DNA from 3 places in the Actinocatenispora thailandica genome. Region 3 is predicted to be linked to each of the others. Evidence: riboswitches for the same ligand, from Rfam matches in the RefSeq annotation. Region 3 holds a riboswitch; each other region holds the start of a gene.
The links. A riboswitch is a leader RNA that binds a small molecule or an ion and turns the genes downstream of it on or off. The one in region 3 is predicted to bind cyclic di-AMP.

Region 1: another riboswitch for cyclic di-AMP. It lies ahead of Athai_RS02025 (C40 family peptidase); the one in region 3 lies ahead of Athai_RS21215 (C40 family peptidase).
Region 2: another riboswitch for cyclic di-AMP. It lies ahead of Athai_RS00095 (C40 family peptidase); the one in region 3 lies ahead of Athai_RS21215 (C40 family peptidase).

What each region holds. Positions count from the first base shown of each region.
Region 1 is NZ_AP023355.1:435,666-440,638, forward strand. It holds gene Athai_RS02010 (alpha/beta fold hydrolase) at 1-759, shown strand, start outside; gene Athai_RS02015 (hypothetical protein) at 749-1,057, opposite strand; tRNA gene Athai_RS02020 (tRNA-Arg) at 1,194-1,269, opposite strand; gene Athai_RS02025 (C40 family peptidase) at 1,511-2,479, opposite strand; cyclic di-AMP (ydaO/yuaA leader) riboswitch at 2,510-2,639, opposite strand; gene Athai_RS02030 (metal-sensitive transcriptional regulator) at 2,880-3,167, shown strand; gene Athai_RS02035 (heavy-metal-associated domain-containing protein) at 3,195-3,398, shown strand; gene Athai_RS02040 (heavy metal translocating P-type ATPase) at 3,435-4,973, shown strand, end outside.
Region 2 is NZ_AP023355.1:17,520-22,492, forward strand. It holds gene Athai_RS00090 (putative bifunctional diguanylate cyclase/phosphodiesterase) at 1-1,781, shown strand, start outside; gene Athai_RS00095 (C40 family peptidase) at 2,076-3,074, opposite strand; cyclic di-AMP (ydaO/yuaA leader) riboswitch at 3,086-3,257, opposite strand; gene Athai_RS00100 (aldo/keto reductase) at 3,689-4,867, shown strand; gene Athai_RS00105 (aminotransferase family protein) at 4,937-4,973, shown strand, end outside.
Region 3 is NZ_AP023355.1:4,769,358-4,774,330, forward strand. It holds partial or broken gene Athai_RS21195 (formylglycine-generating enzyme family protein) at 1-331, opposite strand, end outside; gene Athai_RS21200 (STAS domain-containing protein) at 737-1,102, shown strand; gene Athai_RS21205 (hypothetical protein) at 1,311-1,862, shown strand; gene uppS (polyprenyl diphosphate synthase) at 2,003-2,761, shown strand; cyclic di-AMP (ydaO/yuaA leader) riboswitch at 2,979-3,129, shown strand; gene Athai_RS21215 (C40 family peptidase) at 3,141-4,124, shown strand; gene Athai_RS21220 (hypothetical protein) at 4,224-4,973, opposite strand, start outside.

The sequences.
Region 1 (4,973 bases), 4.3 Mb from region 3:
ATGGACGCCTCCGGGTTCGCCGCGCTGGCCGCGCAGTTCCCGGACCGCACCGTCGTCACCTACGACCCGCGCGGCCTCGGCCGCAGCACCCGCTCCGACGGCCGGGTCGACCAGATCCCGCAGACTCAGGCGGCCGATGTGCACGCGCTGATCGGTGCGCTCGACGCCGGGCCGGTCGAGATGTTCGCCAGCAGCGGCGGCGCGGTGACCGCACTGGCGCTGGTCGCGACGTACCCGAACGACGTGACCACGCTCGTCGCGCACGAGCCGCCGATGATCCCGGTCTTGCCGGACGCTGCCGCCGCGGCACGGGCCGCCGACGCCTGGCGCTCGGCGTACCGGCAGAGGGGGTTCGGCGCCGGGATGGCCGGATTCATCGCGATGACCTCGTGGCAGGGCGAGTTCACCGACGAGTACTTCGCCCAGCCGGCTCCCGATCCGGCCGCGTTCGGGATGCCCACTGAGGACGACGGCAGCCGGGACGACCCGCTGCTGTCCGACCGGTCGCTGGCGATCACCGAGTACCGGCCGGACGTCGAGGCGCTGACCGCGGCGCCGACCTGGGTGATCATCGCGGTCGGCGAGGAGTCCGCCGGCACCTTCACCGCCCGTACCGCAGCGGCCACCGCGGCGCTGCTCGGCCAGCCGGCCACCGTCTTCCCCAGCCACCACGGCGGCTTCACCGGCGGCGACCACCCCTACGCCGGCCAGCCCGCCGCGTTCGCCCGCCGGCTCCGTGAGGTCCTCGTCACCGGCTGACCGGGCGGGTACCGGGACGAGCGAGGTAGCCGCGAAGGGTGGCCACCGTCTCGGCGAACTCGTCCACGGAGACCACCGCCGCGTTGCCGCGAGGACGCAGCAGCCGCCAGCGATCGTCACGTTGGATCGGCGTCTCGACAGTGCGGCCGTGCGTCGGGACGATCCAGATCGTGTAGCGGGCCGGCGGGCCGAGCAACCGGGTGGGCCTGGCGACCTCGATGCGCTCGATCCGTGAGTGCGGGGGGCCACGCGCACCCAGGTCGACATGGCGTCCAGGGTGCCGGACGCGCGGTGCCACGGGATCGTCCGTACGGCCGGGTCCCGGGACCGGATGCGGTGTCGTACGGAGGCAGCCCGCGGTCGACACGGCGGGATCGACGGCGCCCGGACGGGGCGCGCCCGGCGGCCCGGGTCGGTCATCGAGCGGTGTGACCTGGCGCCCCCGGCAGGATTCGAACCTGCGACACCCGCTTTAGGAGAGCGGTGCTCTATCCCCTGAGCTACGAGGGCAACGACCGGCATCTTCCCTGGTGAGCCAGCCATCTGTCGGGCCCGCCGCGTTTCGAGGCTCCGGCTTGCGCCGGCCGCCCCTTCCGCGCCCCTCGGGCCTACAGCGAGCTTACCGGCTCGGTGCGGTCCGGCTGCAGGGAGATCCCGGAGCTCGGGCCGCGGAGACCGCGACGCCGGTGCCGGAGACGGGGGGATGCTCCGGTACCGGCGTCGCGTGGGGGTGGGGGTAAGGCTTGTGTGATCAGCCGACGCGGCCGTAGCCGTCCGGCGGCATCATGTCGACGCTGGCCTTCTGCACCGGCTCGCCGTAGGTGGGCGCGTGGATGATCTGGTTGCCGCCGATGTAGATCGCGACGTGCTCGTTCCCGCTGTAGAAGACCAGGTCGCCGGGCTCCAGCTGGTTGCGGCTGATCCGGTGGGTCTGGCTGTACTGGGTGTACGAGCTGTGCGCGAGCGAGTAGCCGGCGGCGTTCCAGGCCATCATCGTCAGGCCCGAGCAGTCGAACTCGTTCGGCCCCGCGGAACCCATGTTGTACGGCTTGCCGAGCTGCGCCCACGCGTAGTCGACCGCCTTGCCGGCGCTGCCGGGCAGGTTCGGCGCCGGGCCGTAGTCGACGTTGGTGTTGTAGTTGGTCGGTGAGCCGTAGGCCTGGGTGCGCAGGTCGCGCAGCTTCTGCACGTCCTTGTCGAGCGACTTCTTCTGGTCGGCCAGCTTCTTCTTCGCCTGGGTCTGCTTGCCGATCTCGGTGTCCAGCGCCGCCTTCTGCTTGTCCAGCGCGGCCTTCGCCTTGCTGTACTCGGCGATCTGCTTGCTCTGGCTGCGGGCCAGCTGGTCGAGCAGGGAGAGCGAGTCGAGCAGGGTACTGGCGGAACCGTCGGAGAGGATCGCGTTCACCGCGCCGGGCTTGCCACCCCGGTAGGCGGCGGCGGCCATCTTGCCGACCGTCTGTTCCGCCGCGTCGACCTTCTTCTGCAGTGGCTTGAGCTTCTTGTTGACCGCCTTTTCCTTCTTCTTGCTGGCGGACAGCTGGTCCTGGACCTTGTCGTACTCCTGGACGGCCTTGTCGAACTGCTTCGACTTGGCGTCGATCTGTTTGGTCAGCTCGGCCTCGGACGGCGTCGCGTGCGCTGGGGTTCCGAGCAGCAGCAGCGCGATCGCGGTGAGTGCGGCGAACAGAACCAGGCCGACGGCCCGAAGCGGCCGCGGCATGACAGCGGAGGTAGGCACCGGCAGCCGGCTCCTTCTTCCTCGCACCGCCTGCCGGGTTAGCTGACGGGTTCGGGCGGGGAAGAAGTGCGCCCTACCACGACCCGCGGTCGCGGATTCACCCCAGGGAGGTGGGTCCCCGGCTCGCCGGCAAGCACCAGGGGAGGCGGCTCGCGCGGCAACTCGGCGGTGTCCACCGGTGCCGCCCACGGGCAGGCGGCAGACATCCGGTCAGACGGGGAGTCACATTAGGAGTAACCGTCAGTCGATCGCAAGTCGCCCCCGGCGCGCCACACACATTCGTTTCGGGAAGTGATCCGTTCGCGTCCGACTCGCTGCGCTCCGTGGTTGGATACGGTAGGGGGGTATGGTACTGTCGGGATCGAACGGGGGAGGTGGCCAGATGGCGAGTTACTGGTACAGCGACGACAAACAGGCACTACTGGCCCGACTGCGGCGAGTCGAGGGTCAGATCCGCGGGCTGGAGCGGATGGTCGAGCAGGACACGTACTGCATCGACATCCTCACCCAGATCTCGGCGGCGACCCGAGCACTGCAAGGCGTCGCGCTCGGGCTGCTGGACGGTCACCTGTCACACTGCGTGGCCGAGGCCACGGCAAAGGGTGGCGAAGAGGCCGAAGAGAAGGTCAAGGAGGCCAGCGCGGCAATCGCCCGGCTGGTCCGTTCCTGACCGCACATCATCGTTGTGGAGGCAATCATGGCAACTCAGACATACACCGTCACCGGTATGACCTGCGGCCACTGCGCCAGCGCCGTGAGTTCGGAACTCGGCGCGCTGCCGGGCGTGCAGGCGGTCCGGGTCGACGTGGCGAGCGGCCGGGTCGAGGTCGACACCGATCAGCCGCTGGCCACCGACTCGGTGGCCGCCGCGGTCGACGAGGCCGGCTACCAGCTGGCCTGAGTGCGGCGCCGGGACGGCGCCGGTCGGGGAGGGTAGATGTCTACTGTGGACAGTGACGGATCCGCCACCGAACTGCGGATCGGCGGCATGACCTGCGCGTCCTGCGCGGCCCGGGTGGAACGCAAGCTGAACAAGCTGCCCGGCGTGGCCGCGACCGTCAACTTCGCCACCGAGACCGCGCGGGTGCACCATCCCGCCGGAGTCTCGGTGCAGGATCTGATCGGCACCGTCGAGGCGACCGGCTACACCGCGCAGCCGCCGGAGCCGCCGGTCGAGACCGGCGACGCGCCGGCCCCGGACGAGCGGGACGAGGCCGAACGCTCGCTGCGCACCCGGCTGCTCGGCTCGGCCGTGCTGACCGCGCCGGTGCTGCTGCTCGCGATGGTGCCGCCGCTGCAGTTCAACCACTGGCAGTGGCTCGCGCTGACGCTGGTCTCACCGGTGGTGGTGTGGGGTGCGTGGCCGTTCCACCGCGCCGCGCTGACCAACCTGCGGCACCGCGCCGCCACCATGGACACGCTGGTCTCGCTGGGCGCGACCGTGTCGTACCTGTGGAGCCTGTGGGCGCTGTTCCTCGGTGGTGCCGGCGGTGAGCACCTGCGGATGAGCCTGCACCTGTTCGCCGGCGCGGACACCGGACCCCAGCTGTACCTGGAGGTCGGCGCCGCGCTGACCACCTTCCTGCTGGCCGGGCGGTACTTCGAGGCGCGGGCCAAGCGGCGCGCCGGTTCCGCGCTGCGGGCGCTGCTGTCGTTGGGCGCCAAGGACGTCACGGTGCTCACCGCGGCCGGCCGGGAGCAGACCGTGCCGATCGGACGGTTGGCGGTCGGGGACCGGTTCGTGGTCCGGCCGGGGGAGAAGATCGCCACCGACGGCGTGGTGGAGTCCGGCACCAGCGCGGTGGACGCGTCGATGCTCACCGGCGAGTCGGTGCCGGTCGAGGTCGGTCCCGGCGACGAGGTGGTCGGGGCGACCGTGAACGCCGGCGGCCGGCTCGTCGTCACCGCCCGCCGGGTCGGTGCCGACACCCAGCTGGCGCAGCTCGGCCGGCTGGTCGCCGACGCGCAGAACGGCAAGGCGCAGGTGCAGCGGCTCGCCGACCGGATCTCCGCGGTGTTCGTCCCGGTGGTGTTGGTGGTCGCGCTCGGCACGCTGGTGGCGTGGCTCGCGGCCGGGCAGCCGGCCGCGGCGGCGGTCACCGCCGCGGTGGCCGTGCTGATCGTCGCCTGCCCCTGCGCGCTCGGGCTCGCCACGCCGACCGCGCTGCTGGTCGGTACCGGTCGGGGCGCGCAGCTGGGCATCCTGATCAAGGGGCCGGAGGTGCTGGAGTCGACCCGGCGGATCGACACCGTGGTGCTGGACAAGACCGGTACGGTCACCACCGGCCGGATGACGCACACCGACACGATCGCCGCCGCGGGCGAGTCGGCGGCCGAGATCCTGCGGTACGCGGGTGCCGTCGAGCACGCCAGCGAACACCCGATCGCCCGTGCGGTGGCCACCGCGGCGTCGGCCGCCGGGGAACTACCGGAGGTGCACGACTTCGCCGCCGTGGCCGGTTTCGGTGCACTGGCC
Region 2 (4,973 bases), 4.8 Mb from region 3:
CGCTCGCCGACCTGCTCGGCCGCGAACCCGACCAGCTCGCCGGCCACGACCTCGACGAGTACGCCCACCCGCAGGACGCCGCGGCGGTCCGCTCCGCGGTGGCCGGGCTGTTCGCCGGCGCGCCGACCCCGGTGCAGCTGGAGCGGCGGTTCTCCGGCCGGGACGGCGCGCTGGTCTGGGGTCGGATCACGCTGACCATGATCGAGGCGCCGGCCGGGCACCAGTACGCGGTCGCCATGATCGAGGACTCCACCGAGCGGCGGCTGCTGGAGGCGAGGCTGGAGTACCAGGCCTGGCACGACCCGCTGACCGGGCTGGCGAACCGGGAACTGCTGCTCAAGCGGCTGGACGAGATGCTCACCGGCAAGGAGGGCGGCACCGGCGACCCCGGCCGGAACGGCGGTACCGGGTCGGCCGGCGGCACTGGGCTGGCCGGCTCCGCCGGCGGCACTGGCTTGGCCGGCTCCGCCGGCGGTACTGGGCTGGCCGGCTCCGCCGGCGGTACTGGGCTGGCCGGCTCCGCCGGCGGCACTGGCTTGGCCGGCTCCGCCGGCGGTGTCGGGCTCTGCTACCTCGACCTGGACGGCTTCAAGGCGGTCAACGACTCGTACGGGCACGAGACCGGTGACGGGGTGCTCGTCGCGGTCGCCCAGCGGCTCGACCTGGCGCTGCGGCAGACCGGCTGCCTCGTCGCCCGGACCGGCGGGGACGAGTTCGTCATCCTCATCGACGACCCGGACTCCGAGCCGGTGCGGTGTGCCGAACGGGCCCTCGCCGCGCTGCACGATCCGCTGCGGGTCGGCGGGCACGAACTGTCGGTGTCCGCCTGCGTCGGGGTGGTAGACCGGATCGCCGACCGGTTCACCGCGGCCGACCTGATGCAGGCCGCCGACACCACCCTGTACTGGGCGAAGTCGGAGGGCACCGATCGGCTCGCGGTGTTCGACCCGGACCGGCACGCGCGGGAGGTGGCCCGCTACTCGCTCGCCGCCGCGATGCCCGCCGCCGTCGAGCACGGCGAGTTCGTGGTCGAGTACCAGCCGCTCGTGGGGTTGGCCGACGACCGGCTGCGCGGGGTGGAGGCGCTGGTCCGCTGGCGGCACCCGGAACTCGGCTGGCTGCCGCCGGACCGGTTCATCAACCTGGCCGAGGAGACCGGGGCGATCGTGCCGCTCGGCCGCTGGGTGCTGCGCTCGGCCTGCGAGCAGGCGCAGCGCTGGCAGGAGATCGCCGCCGACGACTTCTTCGTCAGCGTCAACCTCGCGGTCCGGCAGGCGCACGAGAAGCACCTGACCGACGAGGTGTCCGAGGTGCTGTCGAGTACCGGCCTGCCGGCCGACCGGCTCGTGCTGGAGCTGACCGAGAGCGCGATCATGGGGCCGGCCGCGGAGCCGCTGCGGGCCCTGCACGCGCTGACCGACATGGGTGTCCGGCTCGCCATCGACGACTTCGGTACCGGCTACTCCAACCTCGCCTACCTGCGCCGGCTGCCGGTGCACGCGCTCAAGATCGCCGGCTCGTTCGTGTCCGGGATGGCCGACGCGACCGACAACGGTGTCGGTGGGCCGGACCCGGTGGACGAACGCATCGTGGAGACGCTGGTGGAGTTGGCGCACGCGCTCGACCTCACCGTGATCGCCGAGGGCGTGGAGACCGTCGGGCAGGCCAGCCGGCTCCGCGAGTTCGGCTGCGACGTCGGGCAGGGGTGGCACTTCGCCCGCCCCGGTGCCCCGGAGGCGATCACCGCCCGGCTCGTCGCGGAACGCAACGGCCAGCGCTGACCCGACGACGCCGCCGACCCCCGGACGGGAGTGCCGAGGGTTGCCTCCGGCCCAGGGGGCCGCAGGATTCCCCGGCCCGGGACGGCCGTGGGATGCGCCGGCCCGGGACGGCCGCGGGATGCCTCCGGCTCGGGAGGGCCGCGGGATGCGCCGGTCAGCAGGGCCGCCGGTCAGCAGGGCGGCCCGCCGGGGCCACCGGACACGCTGGTCCGGCCGTGGAAAGGGTGAGGGCCGACCCCCACGTGGTGGCGGGGACGGCCCTCCTCGGTGGCTACCGAGTCGTGTGTCGCGGCGTCAGGGTCGAACCGCCCCGTACCAGGAACCGGGGTAGTCGAGCGTGGACACCTTGACGTACTCACCGGGCTGCGGTGCGTGGATCACGTAGCTCGTGCCGTCGTACCGGCCGATGTAGATGGCGACGTGCTCGCCGCCGTTGTAGAACACCAGGTCACCGGGCTGCAACTGGTCGCGGGTGACGTGCGGGAAGGCCGCGTACTGGCTGTAGGTGTACGCCCGCATGTGCACGCCGGCCGCGGCCCAGGAGGCCGAGGTCAGGCCGGAGCAGTCGAAGGTGTTCGGCCCCGCCGTCGCCCACACGTACGGGTCGCCGAGGTGGTTGATCGCGTAGCGCACGGCGACGCCGCCCGGCCCGGGGATGTACGGCATCTGCGGCAGCTGGGTCCCGGTGTTCTTCCGGGCCGCCGCCGTCTTCATCCACTGCTTCTCCATGGTGTCCATGTCGGACTTGAGCTTCTTCTTCTCCGCGGAGAGCTTCTTGGCCTGCGCCTTGTTGCTCGCGATGAGCTTGTCGTACTTCGCCTTCGAGGCGTCCAGCTTCTTCTTCGCCGACTCGTACCTCGCGACCTTGGCGTGCTGGTCGGCGGCCATCCGGTCCAGCGTCGCCATCTGGTCGAGCATGGTGGTGGGCGAGCCGTACTTCAGCATCGAGTTGAGGGCGGACAGGTTGCCGCCCCGGTAGGCGGCGGCCGCGTAGGTGCCGACCTCCTTGTACATCGCGTCGACCTTCTTCTTCAGCGGCGCGATCTGCTTGCTCAGCTCACGGGACTTCTTCTCGTTCTTCGCGAGCGCGTCCTCGTTCTGCTTCAGCTTCTCGCCGTTGGCCTCCAACTTGGACCAGGTCGAGTCCATGCCGTGTTCCAGCTGCGAGGCGGACGGGTCCGCGTGCGCGGCGGTCGGGCCGATCAGGCCGACGCCGACGGTGGCGCAGAGGGCGGCGGCGAGCAAAGCAAGCGCGCGCCGGGTTGGGCGCGCAACAGTCCCCGCTACTGACACCAGTAGCTCACTCCTTCTCCCGCAACCGCCTACCGGGTTAGCTGACGGGTTCGGGCGGGAAGAAGTGAGTTCGCCCTACCGCCGGCTCTCACCGAGAGCTGGCCGATTCACCCCGGATGGGCGCCGCGAACGGCGCCCGTTGGATCCCCGGCTCGCCGAGTGACGACTCGGCGGTGCCCGTTCGGCGCCACCGGTTTGGTGGCAGACTCCCGACCGGACCGCCCAAGAGTACGGATACCGCCGAGTGCCGTTCAACCCTGCGTGATCTGTTTGGCTTCGTCGGCCTGTCGGCGGTGGGCCGTGCTCCCGTGTGCGGACACCTTGGGTAACGAACCCGTTATCGTGCCGTTACGAGTGGCCGGCCGAGAAGCTGCCCAGGAGACCGCCACCACCAGGTAAATCACCGGCCGCTGCGGCCGGCCCGCGGTCCGCCATGTGGGAAGCGCCACAGCACTCCGGGCGATGCTGCGCTCCGCGATGGCCGTACCACCAACCGTTTGCCGATCCGCAGAATCCCGGTACGACAGGCGCCCCGGTGCGCCAGGGTGAGGGGGTGACGGCGACGCGGCGACGTGGGGCACGCGGCGGCGTCCGGGGCGAGGAGGTGGCACTCGATGCCCGCCAGCGATCTGCCGACCCGCCGGCTGGGTCGTACCGACCTGCACGTCACCCGGGTGGGCTTCGGCACCTGGGCGCTCGGCGGCGCGGGCTACGCGTACGGCTGGGGGCGGCAGGACGACGACGACTCGGTCGCGGCGATCCGGTACGCCGTCGACCACGGCGTCAACTGGATCGACACCGCACCGGTGTACGGGCTGGGCCACGCCGAGCAGGTCGTGGCCGCCGCGCTCGCCCCGTACCCCGAGGCGGACCGGCCGTACCTGTTCACCAAGTGCGGCCTGAGCTGGGACGAGACGGACCGGACCCGCCCGCCGCGCGCCGCCGGTGCGCCGAAGCACCTGCGGCGTGACCTGGAGGGTTCGCTGCGCCGGCTCGGCGTCGAGCGCATCGACCTGTACCAGCTGCACTGGCCCCGCGCGGCCGGGGTGCCGCTCGCCGAGACCTGGCAGACGCTGCTCGACCTGCGCCGCGAGGGCAAGGTCCGGGCGATCGGGCTGTGCAGCCAGCACACCGCCGGGCTGACCGCCGCCGCCGCGCTGGGCCGGCCGGACGCGGCGCAGCCGCCGTTCTCCGCGATCGACCGGGAGGCCGCCGACGGCCTGCTCGACTGGTGCGCCGCGAACGAGGTCGGGGTGCTCGCCGCCAGCCCGATGCAGTGCGGGTTGCTGACCGGCACGTTCACCCGGGAACGGGTGGCCGCGTTGCCCGCCGACGACTGGCGCCGCGGCGACGGCGACTTCATCGGCGCCGCGCTGGACCGCAACCTCGACCTGGGCCGCCGGATGGGCGACGTCGCGCACCGCCGGGGCCGTACCCTCGCCACCGTCGCGGTCGCCTGGACGCTGGCGTGGCCCGGGGTGACCGCCGCGATCGTCGGCGCCCGCCGGCCCGACCAGGTGGCGGGGTGGCTGCCGGCGGCCACCGAGACGCTGGACGCCGAGGACCTGGACGAGATCGCCGAGGCGATCGAACGGTCCGGCGCCGGTACCGGCCCGACCCGGCCACCGTTGCCGGCCGACCCGGACCCGCCGGCCGCGGCGCCCGGGACCGCGCCGGTACCGCCGGATCCGCCCGGGGCGCCGGCGACGGAACGCCCGGTGCCGGTCGAGGGCGGGGCGTACCAGGTCACCGTGGACCAGCCGCGCGGCGACCTGCTCGCCGAGCCGTCGTAACCCGTCCCGCAGCACGGCGCCGGTCGCGCGGTACGGTCGGCCGCAACGCCGGGCACGAGGGGGATGACGATGGGCGCGTTCTGGCATCCGTTCGCGGACATGGGCG
Region 3 (4,973 bases):
GGAACACGAACGACCAGCCGTACCGCTCGGCGTCGGTGCGGAAACCGGTGTCCCGGACGAACGCGGCGAACTGCGCGTTGGTCACCGTCGTCGCCGAGATCCGGAACGACCGCACCGTCACCTCCCGTACCGGGCCCTCGCCGTCGGCCGGGAAGCCGTCCGGGTCGTCGGTACCCATCCGGAACGTGCCGCCGGGCAGCGCGACCAACCCGCCGAACCGGGGCCGGCCGGGCCCGCCGGCGGCGGGCCGCGGCGCCGGGTCACGGTGCCCGTCCGGCCTGGTCGGCGCGCAACAGCTGGGCGTCTGGTCGGAGTCTCGCGTCGTGCTCATCACCGCCATTGTCGTCCCCGGCACCCGCACCCGGGCAGCGCACCGGTCAGCGGGCCAGCTGGAGCAGGACGATGCCGCCGACCGCGACGGCGGTGACCCCATCCGGCCCCGGCACCGCGAACACCCGCCTCGGCTGGTTCGTGCCGTCTTCGGCCTCGCCGACCGGCTGCGCGGGCCTCGTCCCGTCCGGAGCGTGCCCGTTCGGCCGGCGCGTGCCGTACCCTCACCGTGACGTCGGACGGTACCCGGTTGGTGCGTTTGCTCCCCGCAAGTTCTGCCGCGGCAACCCGTTAGGAACTGCCCGTCGGCGGGTAGGAGACACTGTGTTGTCCGGCAGCTCAGGGAGAATCGGGACATGGCGATGACGACGGGAATGCTTCGTACCGCAGGGCTGGGGCCCGGCCGATGAGCCGCCCGACGTTCGAGCTGGCCCGCGCCGACCGGGACGACCTCGCCGTGCTCACCGTGTCCGGCGACATCGACGTGGACACCGCGTGGCGGCTGCGCGAGGAGCTGACCACCGCGCTCGCCGAGCGCGATGCCGTGGTCGAGATGTCCGGCGTCGACTTCCTCGACTCCACCGGGCTCGGCGTCCTGGTCGCCGGTTACCAGCAGGGTCGCAACTCCGGGCACCGGCTGGCGATCGCCGCCGCGCCGCGACGGGTGCTGGACATCCTGGAGCTGACCCAGCTCACCACGATCTTCAACCTCTACCCCGACCTGGACGCGGCGATCGAGGCGCTGCTCGGGTCCGCCTCCAGCGCCGGCTGACCGACCCGCCGGCACCGCGTGCGGGCAGGAACCCGGCGCCGCCGGCCGCACACCGGGTGGCACGAATCCGCGATGGCCCGGCCGGTGGTGCTCTGGCACTGTTGGCCTCAGCAACGGATCGCGACCGGCGACACCGTCGCAGCCAACGGCCCCGCGGCAGCGCGGGATCTCGACCTCCCGCGCACGCGGGTTCTTCATGGAGGGGACCATGAGCGACTTCGACAGCGGCGACAGTTCGGTCGACGTCAACGGCGACGGCGTGGCCGACGACGTGATCGTCGAGCAGCACACCGACGGCACCGAGACGATGATCGTCGACACCGACCACGACGGCGTGGCGGACATGGTGATGGTCGACACCGACGGCGACGGCGTCGCCAACGAGGTCTTCTACGACACCGACGGCGACGGCCGGCTCGACACCGAGGTCGTCGACAGCAACGGCGACGGCACCGCCGACACCGTCTACGCCGACCGCAACGGTGACGGCCACGTCGACCTGGTGGGTCGGGACACCGACGGCGACGGCAACGTCGACCAGGTCGTCGCGGACCAGAACTACGACGGCACCGCCGACACCTACGCGGTGGACAGCAACGGCGACGGCACCCTGGACCAGGTCGGCGTGGACCGGGACGAGAACGGCAGCATCGACGCGGTCGCCACCGACACCGACGGCGACGGCACGCTGGACACCGTGCACTACTCCGACGGCGTGAGCGACCCGGACGACCCGACGCTGAACCCGTTCGCGCGCTGACCGGTCACCCGCGCTGAGCGGGATCCGCCGGCCGCGTTGCACCACCGGGAGGCCCGGCACCGCTGCTGCGGTGCCGGGCCTTCCGCGTACCGGCACGGCTTCTTCGCCGAATGCACACATCTGCCTGGTTGGCTGGTCCGATGACGCCACGCAACCTGCTGTATCGCCTCTACGAGCGGCGGCTGCGCGCCTCGCTCGGCCGCACGACCCGCCCGGCGCACGTCGGCCTGATCATGGACGGCAACCGGCGCTGGGCCCGTGCCGCCGGGCTGGCCAGCGTCAGCATGGGACATCAGGCCGGCGCCGACCACATCGACGACCTGCTCGACTGGTGCACCGAACTGGGTATCGAGCACGTCACCGTGTTCGTCGCCTCCACCGAGAACCTGGCCCGGCGCGACCAGGGCGAGCTCGACTTCCTGATGCGCACCATCGAGCAGCGCGCGAGCACCCCGCGGGCCGGCTGGCGGCTGCGGGTGGCGGGCCGGCTGGAGCTGCTGCCGGACTCGACCGCGCACGCCTTGAAGCTCGCCGCCGACCAGGGGCCGGGCACCGGGCCGTGCCTGACGATCGCGATCGGGTACGGCGGCCGCCAGGAGCTGGTGGACGCCTTCCGGTCGCTGCTCACCGACGCCGCGGCGGCCGGTACCGGGATGGACGAGCTGGCCGCCACGCTGTCCGCCGACGACATCGCGGCGCACCTGTACACCGCCGACCTGCCGGACCCGGACCTCGTCATCCGTACCAGCGGCGAGCGGCGACTCTCCGGCTTCCTGCTGTGGCAGTCCGCCTATTCCGAGCTGTACTTCTGCGACGTCTACTGGCCGGCGTTCCGCCGGGTGGACTTCCTGCGCGCGCTCCGCTCGTACGCGGAGCGCCAGCGCCGCTTCGGTGCGTGACGAACGCACGGTCACACCGCGCCGCCCTGCGACCACGGTGCGGCGCGTCGATTCCTGTTCGTACCAACGGATCGACGCGCTGCGCAGTCGCGTCCGGACGGTCCGTCAAAGTGCTGTGGGGATGGTCACCGCGCCGATCGCGACGGCGTTGACCGCGGCGCCGGAACGGCTACCGTAACGGGGTCGTTCGGCCCCCTGCCGCCCCGTCGGGCAGCTCCGGACGGCACCGCCGAGTCGCCGCCAGGCGAGCCGAGGACCCACCCGTACCACGGGGTGAATCCGGGGCCATGGACAGGCCACAGTCCCGGTAGGGCGCTCTTCCCGCCCGAACCCGTCAGCTAACCCGGTAGGCGGTCTGAGGAAGAAGGGCGCAGACCCGATGGACACAGCACACCCGAGGTGGGCGTCGCTGCGCACGATCGGACTGGCCGCGGTCGCGGCCGCTGCGGTGGCCGCCGCAGCCCTCGTCGGTACCACGCCGGCACACGGCGCGCCGTCGCAGGCCGATCTGGAGCAGCAGATCAAGCAGCAGTCGACCCAGTTCGACAAGGTGGTCGAGCAGTACAACAAGATCACCGAAGAGCAGAAGAAGACGAAGAAGCGCATCGCCGCGGTGGACAAGCAGCTCAAACCGCTGTCCGGCAAGGTCGCCACCGCGCAGAAGCAGGTCGACGCGATCGCCGCCGCCGCGTACAAGGGTGGCCCGGCCACCGCCTGGAACGCGGTGCTCAACGGCAGTTCCAGCGACACGCTGAACAACATCGCCACGCTCAACCGGCTCAGCGCGCAGCAGTCCGGCGAGATCCGCTCGCTGATCACCGCGAAGCGCAAGCTCGACGGGCAGCACAAGGAGCTCGCCGCGCTCTACGCCAAGCAGAGCAAGCAGATCAAGGACCTGAAGAAGAAGAAGGCGTCGATCTCGGCCAAGGTCGACAAGCTCAAGAAACTGCGCGAGCAGGCGTACGGCAGCGCCACCGAGACCGCCGGCACCGGCTCCGGGCAGACCCCGCCGAACGTGTCCGGGCGCGCCGGCGCGGTCGTCGACTTCGCGTACGCGCAGCTCGGCAAGCCGTACGCGTGGGCCGCGGCCGGGCCCAACTCGTACGACTGCTCCGGGCTGACGCTCGCCGCCTGGGCGCAGGCCGGGGTGAGCCTGCCGCACGTCGCGGCCGACCAGTACAACCAGATCACGCACATCAGCCGGAGCCAGATCGCACCGGGTGACCTGGTGTTCTACGAGAACCTCGGGCACGTGGCGATCTACGTCGGCAACGACAAGGTGATCCACGCGCCGACGTTCGGCGAGGTGGTCAAGGTGTCGTCGATCGACATGATGCCGGTCTACGGCATCGGTCGCCCCTGATCGCAGCACCCCGACGGCCGGTCCCCCGCGACGGGGTACCGGCCGTCCTGCGTCCGGGCTGCCGGCCAGCCGGCGACCTCCGGCCGGCCGCACGCGGCCTCAGGCCAGCACGGAGTCCAGGAGCGGAACCAGCCGCCGGTTGAGCGCGGCCATCGTGGCGCGCACCGCGGCCTGCCGCGGATCGCCGCTGGCCACCGCCGACCCGACCAACCGCTCCGCCGTGTCACCGGCGAGCAGCACCAGCACGACCACCACCACCCGGCACGGGCCGGCCGTCACCACGTCGACGTGTTCGACGGCGCACCGGGCCCGCCCGGCGACCAGCACCCCGACCGCGTCGGCGGTGGCCTGCGCCGCCACCCGCAGCAGGTACGGGTCGAGCGCCGGGCCGCCGGCCCGGCCCACCGCCCGTACCCCGTCGGCGGTCAGGCACACCTCCACCGCGCATTCGGACCCGGCGGTGGCGACCTGGATGCGTTCGATGACCGCCCGCGGATCCCCGGTACGGCCGGGCGAGCGCAGCGCGGGCGCGTTGTCGGCGCCCGCAGCCCGGTCCAGCTCGGCGCGATCGTCCGGTGCGGTGTCCAGCTCGGCGTCGGCGTCGGCGTCGGCGACGGTGAGCCGGGCCTCCACCCCGAGCCGGTCGCGCAGCGCGTCGCCGGCGGCTGCGGTGATCTCGTCCGCGTCCACCCCGTCCGCCACGTCCAGCCGCAGCGTACGGCCGCCGGAGGCGTCGGTGCGCAGGTCGGCACCGCGCACCCCGGGCACGTCCCGCACCGCGGCCAGCACGCTCTCCGCATCCACCCGGGTGGGGGCGGCGAGCACCGGCGTCTCGGTGGTCGGCGCGTC